2 regions of the uncultured Neisseria sp. genome follow, and region 1 is predicted to be linked to the other one. Evidence: predicted binding sites of a transcription regulator. Region 1 holds the regulator's gene; the other holds the start of a gene.
What was found. Region 1 encodes FNR, which switches genes on or off when oxygen is low (the NO sensors DNR and NnrR bind a similar motif). Its sites were predicted from a motif close to TTGATNNNNATCAA; they were not measured.
Positions count from the first base shown of each region.

Region 2: Q1M25_RS05095 (cytochrome-c peroxidase) is a predicted target of FNR. The motif match lies at 1,842-1,855, and genes of this name have one in related genera.

Region 1 covers NZ_CATNVN010000065.1:1,572-8,102, reverse strand. Annotated here, with positions in the region: gene greA (transcription elongation factor GreA) at 282-758, shown strand; gene Q1M25_RS05590 (DUF4149 domain-containing protein) at 856-1,284, shown strand; gene Q1M25_RS05585 (OmpA family protein) at 1,420-2,181, opposite strand; gene Q1M25_RS05580 (CysB family HTH-type transcriptional regulator) at 2,624-3,574, shown strand; gene fnr (fumarate/nitrate reduction transcriptional regulator Fnr) at 3,661-4,395, opposite strand; gene hemN (oxygen-independent coproporphyrinogen III oxidase) at 4,558-5,979, shown strand; gene Q1M25_RS05565 (hypothetical protein) at 6,111-6,443, shown strand.
Region 2 covers NZ_CATNVN010000055.1:2,851-9,381, forward strand. Annotated here, with positions in the region: gene efeO (iron uptake system protein EfeO) at 1-729, opposite strand, end outside; gene efeU (iron uptake transporter permease EfeU) at 742-1,566, opposite strand; gene Q1M25_RS05095 (cytochrome-c peroxidase) at 1,948-3,123, shown strand; gene Q1M25_RS05100 (FKBP-type peptidyl-prolyl cis-trans isomerase) at 3,263-3,592, shown strand; gene Q1M25_RS05105 (BolA family protein) at 3,719-3,967, shown strand; gene Q1M25_RS05110 (class I SAM-dependent methyltransferase) at 4,114-4,908, opposite strand; gene bioH (pimeloyl-ACP methyl ester esterase BioH) at 4,964-5,710, opposite strand; gene Q1M25_RS05120 (ComF family protein) at 5,709-6,425, shown strand; gene trmL (tRNA (uridine(34)/cytosine(34)/5-carboxymethylaminomethyluridine(34)-2'-O)-methyltransferase TrmL) at 6,490-6,531, shown strand, end outside.

The DNA.
Region 1 (6,531 bases):
AAAATATTCATTTAAGAAACTGTTTTTCCCATGCAGCTTTGAAATACTTCAATATTTAGTTTTCAGGCCGTCTGAAAAAACAAAATAGACAGAAAACAACACTTTACTGAAAATCCGTTTTAATCATTGCGGTTTTGGCAGAATTTGGTAGAATACAGGCATCACTTATTTATTTATCAAGCCGCCAAGCTTTGGCGGCTTGTATTTTTATTTCCAATCCGGCTACCGCGCGTGGCCGGATAAAATTTTAAAAGCATCATCATGCTTTCATGGAGAACTCTATGCAAAAAATCCCTTTGACCGTCCGTGGTGCAGAATTGTTGAAACAAGAACTTCAACACCTCAAAAGCGTGGCACGCCCAGAAGTCATTGAAGCCATCGCCGAAGCACGTTCGCACGGCGACTTGTCTGAAAACGCAGAATACGAAGCCGCCAAAGAGCGTCAAGGCTTTATCGAAGGCCGCATCGCCGAGTTAGAACACAAACTCTCTATGGCGCATATCATCAACCCTGCCGAAATCCATGCAGAAGGCAAAATCGTGTTCGGCACAACTGTGACACTGGAAGATTTGGAAACTGAAGAACAAGTTACCTACCAAATCGTCGGTGAAGATGAAGCAGACATCAAAGAACGCAAAATCTACGTTGGCTCCCCCATTGCCCGCGCCCTGATCGGCAAAGAAGAAGGCGACGTTGCAGAAGTTCAAGCACCAGGCGGCGTACGTGAATATGACATCATTGCCGGGCAATATATTTAAATAAACAAAAGGCCGTCTGAAAACATTTTCAGACGGCCTTTTGTTGTACCTAAAAACACCATAATAGAAAAAGTGAAATCTTCCCAGGAGAAACATAATGAATCTACTGTACAAAATTACCCAAACCGCTGCCGCCATGTGGCTCGGTATGCAGCTGACAGCAGGCTATGTTACCGCCCCTATCCTGTTCCGCCTCCTGCCCAAAATGCAATCAGGAGAAATTGCCGGCATTTTGTTTGCTATTACAGCGATATGTGGCTTAGTTATTTTTGGCGCAGCCTATGCCTTTTTCAGAAAGCAACTGGCCTCACTTTCTTGGTGGATCTTGGTACTTTGGCTACTCTTAGCCTGCAACCATCTTTTGGTTACACCGGTTATCGAGGCACACAAGTACGGGCTGGATAACTGGCTGCTATCCCTAGTTGGAGGAACATTCGGCGTTTGGCACGGCTTGTCCAGTATCCTCTTTTTGATTTGTACGATACTGGCAGCCATCTGCGTATGGAAATGGCCGAGGCCAAACTAATCTGTCTTAATAAAAGGCCGTCTGAAAATAAACCTTTCAGACGGCCTTTTATTTTGAATCATGAATTCCCCGATTCTTCAAATATAAACCATAAAAAAATGCCCTGCATATTGCAGGGCATTTTTCACAAACCGATTAAGGTTTAGCGTAACCGTGAACGCCATTGTAAGGAGCTGGGATCCAACCTTCATCAGTGGCAGGCAATTCGCCTTGACCTTCGATAGTTTGGCCTGGAGCAACTTGACGAGTAACAACGCTGCGAATTTTAACATCAACGCGACGGTCAGGTTCGATACAAGCGATAAGAGCAGCACGTTTCTTAGCTTTAGAAACTTTTTTACCCAGTTTAGCAACTTCAGCTTCACAAGTAGCAGTCATTTGAGCTTGAGACTCGCCCAGACCTACTGCAGAGATTTTGCTAGAAGCAACGCCACGGCCTACCAAGTAGTTAGCAACTACGTTAGCACGACGCTCAGACAGAGCTTGGTTGTATTCTTCAGAACCCATGAAGTCAGTGTGACCTTCAACACGTACAGTTTGTACGCTGTCGTTGCTCAGGCGTTGAGCCAAAGCGTTCAGGTTTTCTTGAGCTTCAGGACGCAGGTTGTCTTTGTCGAAGCCGAACAGAGTTTTAGTAGACAGGGAAACAGTTTCATCAACATACTCAGGAGCTTGTTGTACAGGAGCAACTGCTTCACGATCACCACATTCAACGCGGCCTTCGGTAGCTTTGTCGAAGTAGCTGTTTTTCCAGCATTCGCCGTAGTTGTTACGGACGATTTCTTGAGATTGGCTGCTTACGGTGTAACCGTGTTTGGTGTGCGCTTCGCTGGCCATAGCGGTGCCAGAGGCAACCAAGGCAACGAACAATGCGCTTAATTTCAGCTGTTTGGTCATTTTATTCCCTCATCAAATTGTTATGCGGCGGACTAGGAAAGCAACCGCTGCAAAGTACCAATATACAGGCCGCAGTATCAAAACAGCGGCAAATCGGATATATCAGGTTGCACTATAAAGAAGCGCAAGGCAAACTGTCAATACTCGATGCCTTCAAACAATTATGAAGTGCCTGCTTCCTAGTAGTTAATCATGCCGAAAAATCAATCTTGTGTCATTAATTTAGGGCAAAATCAGACAATTCACCTACCTAAAGTTGTACAAAAACAACAAAACCCCTTTCCCTCTTCTTTCCTGAATTTCCTGTTTTCATATCATTAAAAGATATTTTCATTAAAAACAAACGTTTTCAAAACTCAGGGCAAAACCGGGCAAAATATGTTAAATTACAGACCGTTTGTCGCACAAAATCCACAATAACAACGTATCCGATACTGCTACCATGAAACTGCAACAATTACGTTACGCCCTTGAAGTTTACCGGCACAATCTGAATGTCTCCGAGGCTGCCGATGCGCTTTTTACATCCCAGCCCGGCATTTCCAAACAAATCCGCCTGCTTGAAGAAGAATTGGGTATCCAAATTTTTATCCGCAGCGGCAAGCGTGTGGTTTCCGTTTCACAACCGGGCAAAGCCGTGTTAGAGATTTCGGAACGAATTTTGCGTGATGTACAGAACATTAAAAATATCGGCAGCGAGTTTACCGATCACGACAGCGGCTCGCTGACCATCGCGACAACGCATACCCAGGCGCGTTATGCCTTGCCCACAATCGTTGCGGAATTTGTCAAAAACTACCCTAAAGTCAATTTGACCATCAAACAAGGCAGCCCTTCTGCCATTGCGCAAATGGTCAGCAGCGGCGAAGCGGATTTGGCAATTATTACCGAACGCATTGACGATCATCCCGAGTTGGGCAAACTGCCCTGCTATGAATGGAACCATGCCGTCATTGTTCCGCACGACCACCCTCTTTTGGACTGCCGCAATCCTTTAAGCCTTGAAGATTTGGCTTCTTTTCCGCTGGTTACTTACGAATTTGCTTTTAATTCCGGCAGCAGCATTGCGCGTACATTTAATAAAGCGCATATTGAGCAACCTGATGTTGCCTTATCGGCTGCCGATACGGATGTATTGAAGACGTATGTTCGCTTAGGCTTGGGTGTTGGTTTGATGGCCAAAATGGCGTACGATCCCGCGGTCGATCAAGATTTACAGCTGATTGATGCGGCGCACTTATTTGAACCGTCGCCCACTTGGATAGCCTTACGCTCGGATACTTACCTGCGCGGTTATACCTATGATTTTATACAGATGTTTGCACCGAAACTGACCCGTGAAGCAGTTGACCGCATTCTGTACACGCCGGTTGTTGAAGATTTTTCAATTTAACATCTAACTATAACTTGCGTAACTTAACAATTATTCTTTAATTCTTGTTAAAAAGGCCGTCTGAAATATTTCAAACGGCCTAAGATTCAGATAGCATGCGAACAACCAGAAACCATTTTCTTCAAGGTTGTCGCATCTAAGATTTTGATGTGCTTGTGTTCAACAGAAATCAAGCCTTCATGATGGAATTTAGACAAGGTGCGACTGACTGTTTCCAGTTTCAGCCCCAAATAGCTGCCGATTTCCTCACGCGACATCCGCAAGATAAAATCATTGGCGGCAAAACCTCGTGAATAGAGACGCTGGGACAAGTTGAGCAAGAATGCCGCCAATCGCTCTTCAGCGCGCATATTGCCCAAAAGCAACATAACGCCCTGATCTCGGACAATTTCGCGGCTCATCAAGCGGAAAAAGTGAGAACGGAGGCTGGGAATATCCTGACCGAGTTCTTCAATATGTGTAAACGGAAGCTCGCATACCTCGCTGTCTTCCAAAGCCACAGCATCACAGCTGTGAATATGGGAACAAATCCCATCCATACCGATCAGCTCGCCCGACATAAAAAAGCCGGTTACCTGATCTCGTCCATCTTGGCTGGCGACTGTTGTCTTAAAGAAGCCCGCACGGATGGCAAACAAAGAGGTAAACGGCTCGCCGGCACGGAACAGGTATTCACCTTTTTTCAGACGGCGGCTTTGACGAATAACCGCGTCTAATTGTGAAAATTCGTTAGGCATCAGTCCGACAGGCAAACACAGCTCGCGTAAAGAACATGTGGAACACAAGGTTTTCATTTGATGTGTTGCATTGTGTGTGGCCATAACGCACCCTTAATCTGCATAGTTCTATAAATCCCTGATGAAGCCGAATAACTATTGACCCAAGTCAAAGTCGGCATATCATTATGAGGCATTCTACCAAACTATCGAAATTTTGACTAAAATTTTCCCTAATTTCCTTACTTCATACTACAAGCCCCGACCATGAAAATCATCCCCATCTCAAATAATACCAACATAAACAATGAATTACCGGAATTCGACCGCGAATTGATTGCCAGTTTGCCATCAAGCGGTCCACGTTATACATCCTATCCGACCGCCGACCGCTTCCATGAAGGCTTTAAAGAAGCCGAATATATCCAAGCTTTAAACCTGCGCAACATGGGCGCGCTCAACAAACCCCTTTCGCTCTACATTCACATTCCTTTCTGCAATACCATCTGCTACTACTGCGGCTGCAACAAAATCATTACCAAAGACAAAAGCCGTGCTGATGCCTATATCCAGTATCTGGAAAAAGAAATGGAATTGCTGGCACCGCATTTAGGCGGACGACACCAGCTTGCGCAACTCCACTTCGGCGGCGGCACGCCGACATTCCTAAGCGACGACCAACTCGAACGCGTCTTCGAAATGATCCGCAAATACTTCCAGCTCATCCCCAACGGCGAATACTCCATCGAAATCGACCCGCGCAAAGTCAGCCGCGAAACCGTCCTCAAACTGGGCAAACTCGGTTTCAACCGCATGAGTGTCGGCATTCAAGACTTCGATCCTAAAGTGCAGGCAGCCGTCAACCGTATCCAAAGTTACGAAGAAACCAAAGAAGTCATCGATGCCGCCCGCGAAGCCGGGTTCAAATCCGTCAGCGTCGATTTGATTTACGGCCTGCCGCACCAAGATACCGAAAGCATCAAAACCACCATTGACACGGTCTTGTCCCTCGACCCCGACCGCCTCGCCCTCTACCACTACGCCCACCTGCCACATATCTTCAAACCGCAACGCCGTATCGACACCAATGTCGTTCCTGGCAGCGAAGAAAAACTCGATATGCTGCAATATTGCGTCCAAACCCTGACTGAGCGCAGCTACGTTTTCATCGGTATGGACCACTTTGCCAAACCTGATGATGAACTCTCCATCGCCCTCAAAGAAGGCTTCCTGCAACGCAACTTCCAAGGCTACTCGACCTATGCCGACTGCGACTTGGTGGCGATCGGCGTCTCCTCTATCGGCAAAATCGGCAGCACCTACTCCCAAAACGAGCGCGACATCGATGCCTATTACGCCGCACTCGATGCCGGACATCTGCCGATTATGCGCGGCTACCAGCTCAATCAAGACGATATTTTGCGCCGCAACATCATTCAGGATTTAATGTGCCGCTTCTCGCTTGATTATCAAATTTACGAAAGCGTGTTCGGCATTCCGTTTAGCCGCTATTTTGTAGCGGAACTGGAAGATATGAAGCAACTGGAAACCCTCGGTCTGGTTCGTCTCAAACCGCACGGCCTGACCGTTACGCCGAAGGGCCGTTTCTTGATCCGCAACATCGCTATGGTGTTCGACTACCATTTGCGCCATAAAGAAACCAAAGCCAAATACTCGCAAACCGTATAAACAGAAATGGAAAAGGTCGTCTGAAAATTTTCAGACGACCTTTGTTTTTATTTTCAATACTTTCGGGTAACATAAAACCATATTTTCCGCTTTATCAGAATTCAAAGTTAATTTGTATAGGCGCGTATCCTATGGTTACCGAACAGCAAAACGATATCCTCAGCATCAATAAAGTACAGCTTCTCCTTGCAGAAAAACGCACGGCACTTGCTATCATGCGTACGGGCATTGCCGTTTTCGCACTCCCTTTGTCTATTTTCAGTGCGCTGATTGCGACATCGAAATGGTACGAGGCCGTTGATGTTTGGCCTTTGCTCGTACTGGTCAGTCTGATGAACATCAGCTTGATTATTTTCTCGGTCTATCTGATTACCCGCTCGCTCCGTAGAATGCACCAATATGACCGGCTGATTGCCGATATCAAATACAACAATCAGTCTTTGCGCAAACTGATTAAGTCATAAAATGCAGATAGTTGGGGCTACACATAGGTCGTCTGAAAATCAAAATATAGCGGAACTCCAAATATGTATTAAAACATGATTCTGCCAA
Region 2 (6,531 bases), on a different contig from region 1:
GGATACGTCTTTTTCTACCCAAAGGGCGTGTTCGATACGGTGGAAGCCGGTAAATCCGGCATCTTTCGCACCGTCTTTGAAGTCGTCTTCACGCGCATCGATGACGGGGTCGAGTTCGCTGAAAAGCTCGGCAATCGGTTCGATACGTTCGTAATGGACGCGGGTGGCGGCAAACAGGGATTTGGCCTTTTCAATGTCGCCGGCTTTAACGGCTTCGGTAAAGGTTTTGGTTTTCGCCACCAGCTCTTTAACCTCGCCTTGAACGTAAGCTTTATAGTCGGCGAGCGGTTGGGACAGTTTTTCCAAATCCGCTTCGTTGGCAGTGTCTTTGAAGCCGCTGTCGGTAACAATCAGCTTACCGCGCGGATTGGTCAACAGGCCGCAAGTCATTTCATATTCGCCCGGCAGCAGGGTAACGGTCATTTTGTCGGATAAACCCGGGGCGATGTTTTCACGCTCGTCCACCACCATCACGCCTTTCAGGATTTCCCATTCCAGCTTGCGGCCACTGTCGTTTTTGATGTTGAACACGACTTGGCCGCTGGGGACGGTCAATTCCATCGGTTCGCAGGCAGTATCGTTCACACCGATATTGACCGAACCGTCGGCATTGGCGGCAGCGGATGCGCCTGAAGCGGCAGGCGCGGCTTTTTCGGCTTCAGGCGGCTGACACGCGGTCAAACCCAGAGCCAACGTTACGGACAAAGCAGTCAGATTGAATTTTTTCATTTTCATTCCTTTTTATTTAGTTAACGTTTTTGCCGGCGCGCTGCCGCGCAAAAACCAAATCATGACGGGAACCAGATACAGCAGCCAAATCAGGACTTCGCCTTCGGTCGGGTGGTCGGTATAGCCGAAGAAACCGCCGAGCAGCACGCCTAAAGGGCTGTCTTCATGCAAATATTTCGATGTATCAAAAGCGATGTCCTGCATCACATTCCATACGCCGGCCTCATGCAGCGCGCGAAACGAACCGGCCAGCAGACCGGCCGCCACCACAATCAGAAACGCGCCCGTCCAACGGAAAAACTTCGCCAAGTTCAGGCGCATACCGCCCTGATAAATCAGCGTACCGATGACAACCGCCACCAACAGCCCCAACACCGCGCCTATCGGCATAGACCACGTCGGACTTTGCTGGAACACGGCCAGCAGGAAAAACACGCTCTCCAAACCTTCGCGCGCCACAGCCAAAAATGCCATGCCGACCAAGGCCCAACCCTGGCTGCTGCCGCGGTTCAAGGCCGACTGAACAGAATCCTGAAGATGCTGTTTCATCGAACGTGCGGCCTTTTTCATCCACAAAATCATGTACGTCAACATCGCCACAGCCACCAGGCCGATAACGCCGACCACCAATTCCTGTTCTTTTTGCGGAATCTCGCCCGTAACGGAATGAATGCCGTAACCGATACCCAAACACATGGCCGCAGCCAAAAACACGCCCAGCCAAACCTTCGGCATCAGCTCGCTGTGTCCCGACTGTTTCAAAAAACTGGCAACAATGCCGACGATCAGGGCAGCTTCGATGCCCTCGCGTAGCATAATCAATAAAGCAATCAGCATAAAAAACTCTAAAGTGAAACGTTCATTTGTTAACGCATTTATAACGCTTTATGTTTAATAATGCAAATTATTTTTATTTTTTAATAACCCTATATTTATTAAGATTTTTTAAAAGAAAATAACGAACGTAATCAATAAAAACTAAAAGGCCGTCTGAATTTTATTTTTTCAGACGGCCTTAAAAACAGTAACTAATTGTAAATAAATAATAAAAAAGTTCCATAGTATGAAATTCTCTATCAGTTATATTTTCAAAATTTATCAAATTTAAAAGGTTGATTTACAACAAAAATTAAAACCGCCTTATCTTTTATAGTTGGCATATTGCTGGTGCAATCAGCAATCCATGACATAACAAACGCATAACAAAGGAACCCTCCTATGCCACGTTTAAAACTCCACCAAATCGCTTTGGCTTTGGCCGTTTCTGCCGCGCTGACCGCCTGCGGCGAGAAAACGGCTCAAACAACCGAAACTCCTCAAGCTGCTTCTGCCGCGAGCACTGCCGATGCTGCCGCAAGCACCGCCGCCGTTTCAGCCCCTCAAAATTCTGCCGATGTTTCTGACGAAGACAAAGCCCTGTTGGAACGCGCGCAAGCTACGTTCAAACCTTTGCCTGACCTAGCCGAAATGCAAAAAGTCCGTCCGTTTACCGAAGAACAAGTCAAACTCGGCCAACAACTTTGGTACGAAAACCGCCTGTCCAAAGGCAACACCGTCAGCTGTAACTCTTGCCACAACTTGGCAACTGCCGGCGTAGACAACATGCCAACCAGCGCGGGCCACAAAAGCCAATTCGGCGGCCGTAACTCCCCAACTGCCCTGAATGCCGCCTTGTTGGGCAGCCAATTCTGGGACGGCCGTGCCGCCGATGTGGAAGAACAAGCCGGCGGCCCATTGCTCAACCCTGTTGAAATGGCCAACGCAACCGAAGCCGATGCCGCCGCCAAAATCGCCGGCATTCCCGAATACCAAGAGAAATTCAAAGCCGCATTCCCTGAAGACGGCGCGGTTTCCTTCAAAAACATCACCACCGCATTGGGCGCGTTTGAACGCACCCTGCTGACCCCGACCCGTTGGGACGACTACCTCAAAGGCAACGTATCCGCCCTGAGCGAACAAGAACGCAAAGGCGTACGCGCATTTATGGACAACGGCTGTATCGCTTGTCACAGCGGCGTTAACTTGGGCGGTACCATGTTCCAAAAATTCGGTTTGGTGGATGGTCCTTACTGGAAACACATCGACGATCCTAAACACGACAAAGGCCGTGCGGACGTAACCAAAAAAGCCGAAGACGAATTCTTCTTCCGTGTTCCAGGCTTGAGAAACGTTGAGCGCACCTATCCATACTTCCACAACGGTAGCGTTTGGGAATTGGATAAAGCCGTCAACATCATGGCGAAAGCTCAATTGGGTAAAACCCTGGCTCCGGAAGAAACTGAAAACATCGTTGCCTTCTTGAAAGCCCTCTCCGGCAATGTTCCTGAATCTGCCCGAACCATGCCTGAGCTGCCCGTCTCCCACGATGTCAAATCCCAACCTGACAACAAATAAGGTTTAGCGCAAAACAAAGGCCGTCTGAAAATCCGTTTCAGACGGCCTTTTTGTTGCCGGCCATATGGGCGCATTTGTTTCACGATTCCACACAATATGGTAATCTTGAGCCGATTTTCACCATACATCCGAAAGGAACATCATGAGCCTGATTATTGAAGACTTGCAAGAAGGCCACGGCAAAGAAGCCGTCAAAGGCAAAGAAATCACCGTACATTACACCGGCTGGTTGGAAGACGGTACCAAATTCGACTCCAGCCTCGACCGCCGTCAACCGCTGACCATCACTCTGGGCGTCGGCCAAGTGATTAAAGGTTGGGACGAAGGCTTCGGCGGCATGAAAGAAGGCGGCAAACGCAAGCTGACCATTCCTTCCGAAATGGGCTACGGCGCACACGGTGCCGGCGGCGTGATTCCTCCGCACGCGACCTTGATTTTTGAAGTCGAGCTGCTGAAAGTGTACGAATAAGCATTTGACGCTTCAAAAGACCGAGGCCGTCTGAAACCCGAAGTTTGGTTTTTTAGACGGCCTGTTTTTATCAAGATTCGGTATAATGCCCTCTTTTACAAGCAAACCATTTCCCAAGGAACCCCCATGCTTTTACCCGAACAAGTCAAAACCCTAATTGAAGGCGTTACCCCTTGCGAACACGTCGAAGTCGAAGGCGACGGCCATCACTTCTTCGCCGTAATCGTTTCCTCCTCATTTGAAGGCAAAGCCCGCCTCGCCCGCCACCGCCTGATTAAAGACGGCCTCAAGCCGCAACTCGAAAGCAACGAATTGCACGCGCTGTCTATTTCCGTTGCCGCCACTCCGGCCGAATGGGCGGCCAAACAGGCTTAATTTGGAATCAAATAAACGGCCGTCTGAAAACTTTTCAGACGGCCTTTTTCATACATATTAAACAGCGTAGGCAATCGATACAAACGCCAAACCGCATTCCACAATACACAATCGCAATGTAAACCCTACCGGAAACAGCAACCAAACTAGCCCTGCCGTTTCGGGAAAAACTGCACCACATTCTCCCCTTGCGGCAACACCAATTTCTTCACGGCATGGCCGTATACGGTTTCAAGCGTGATGTTCAGACGGCCTTCGTTGGCAAAAATCTTATCCACACATTCCTTGGCCGCTTGCGGATTGCTGAACTTCAACGCATTCCACAATCCCAAGGTTTCCATGTCCTGCCAAAACGTCCCGGCTTTTTTATAGCTCAACTCAAGCTTGGCCGTGTCGGTTACCGGATCGTAAAAGCCGTTGTCGGCGAGCATATCGCCCAAGTCGTGCATATCAATCAACGTGGGCGCTTCGCATTCGATGCCTTCATGGTTCAGACGGCCTGTCAGCTCGCTCAGGCTGTCGCGGCCAAAGTGTGTGAAAAACAATAATCCGTCGGTTTTCAAAGCAGCGGCCCAGTTTTTCAATACCGGCAAAATATCGTCGGCGCGGCTGAGGCTGAGGTTGGCCCACAACATATCGGCGGATGCTTCAGGTAATGGCGCGGTCAGGGCTTGGCAATGCTGCGGGATGGTTTTGCCGGTCAGCTTCTGCCAAAAACCGCCTTTGCGCGCGGCGGCGGCGGTTTTCAAAAAATCGGCATTCGGATCGTATTCTTCAAACACGGCGTCGGGATAACGCGCGGCCAGCAGGCTGCGGCTGATGTCGGCATCGGCACCAATCAGCATGATGCGTTTGGGTGCATTGCGGACCAGCTGCAGGCGCTCGTCGGTGTCTTGGGCGAGATGGCGGTGAATCTGCCAGCGTTTGTCTTGTTCGGTCATGGTGGGTCGTGTCAGCGGGCTTTGCCCGGCAATGTTTTTATGGTTTAAGTCTGTTTCAGACGGCCTTTTCGACAAAATTGCGGTAAATTTCGGCAAATTCGTCGGCATGGCTTAAAAAGGGCGCGTGTGCGGCTTTGTCGATAAGGACCAGCTCGCTGTCGCTCAAATGGCGGTGTAAATATTCGCCCATGCGCGGCGGCGTGATGGCATCTTTCTGTCCAAACACCAGCAGTGACGGCGTTTGAATAAGCGGCAACAGCGGACGCGCATCGGCATGGTTGACCGCTTCAAGCGCGGCCTGTAAGGCGGAAGGCGTGCCGCAGCGCGCCAAATCGGGCAATACGCGGTTTAAGATTTCGCCTGAATGCGGCGTGTGCAACAGTTGCAGTTGTAGAAACTGTTTAATATGTTTGGCATAATCCTGCTGGAATGCGCCGACCATCTTGCCCAAGGCAGGTTGCGCCAAGCCTTCGGGATAATCCGTGTCGGCAGTCAATCGGGCAAAACTTGCCGTCAGGCAGAGCGATTTGATTTTGTCGGGATAAAGCGCGGTCAGATACAGGGCAACCAGTCCGCCCAGCGACCAGCCGAGAATGTGTGCCGGCGTGTCGATTTGTCCGGCGAAGGCTTCGGCAACGGCGGCAATATCAAACGGTTCGGCAAAAGGCGCATCGCCGTGTCCGGGCAAATCAAGCGCGCGGACGTCCCAATCGGTAGGCAGGCGCGGTATCAAATCGTCGAATACATGGCGGTTCGCCGCCCAACCGTGTATCAGATAAACTTTTTTGGCGGAGTGTGGCATGAATGTTCTTTCTTGGTGGCGCAGTTTGAAACAGCTCAATGCGCGACGTTGCGTATTATGCCACGATTCCGTTTCAGACGGCCTTTGCCGAGGCTGCGCAAACGATTTGACGGAATATTTTATCGACGCGGCACAAAGCTGCCCTTTGTGTTTCCGCCATGTCGCAGGCGGGGCAGTGTGCGGCAGTTGTCAGAAAAAGCCGCCCGCATTTGATAGAATGTGGGCCTCGCTGTATTACGAACCACCCGTCAGCAGCATGATACGCGAGCTGAAACACTTGGCCGATTTGGGCATGAGCCGGCCGTTGGCGGATTTGATGGGCCAAAACGCACCGGACTGGCTAACGACGGAACACTTCGATTTCGTCCTGCCCATGCCTTTGAGCAAAGAGCGGCGGCTCAAGCGCGGATTCAACCAAAGCGAGGTGTTGACGGATATTTTGGCAAAACGCTACGGCTGGACGCTGCTGCCGCGCCACGCGGTTTTCAGACGGCACGGCGAGCCGCAAAGTACGCTGAAAAGCGACGAACGTCGGCGAAATATCAAGAATGCATTTAAAATCAAAGCCGAATTGCCGAAGGCGTGTAATATTCTGTTAATTGACGATGTCTTCACCACCGGTTCGACTTTGGACGAATTGGCGAAAACGCTGAAAAAATCAGGCGCAGGCCGGATTTGTTGTTGGTCTTTAGCGCGGCCGCCAATGAAAAAATAGCTTAAAGTTTTTGACACCCATGGAACATTTCGGCATTATGCCACTCTATAAGTGATTGATTTATATGTTTACCATAGTTTTGTACCAACCCGAAATCCCGCCCAAT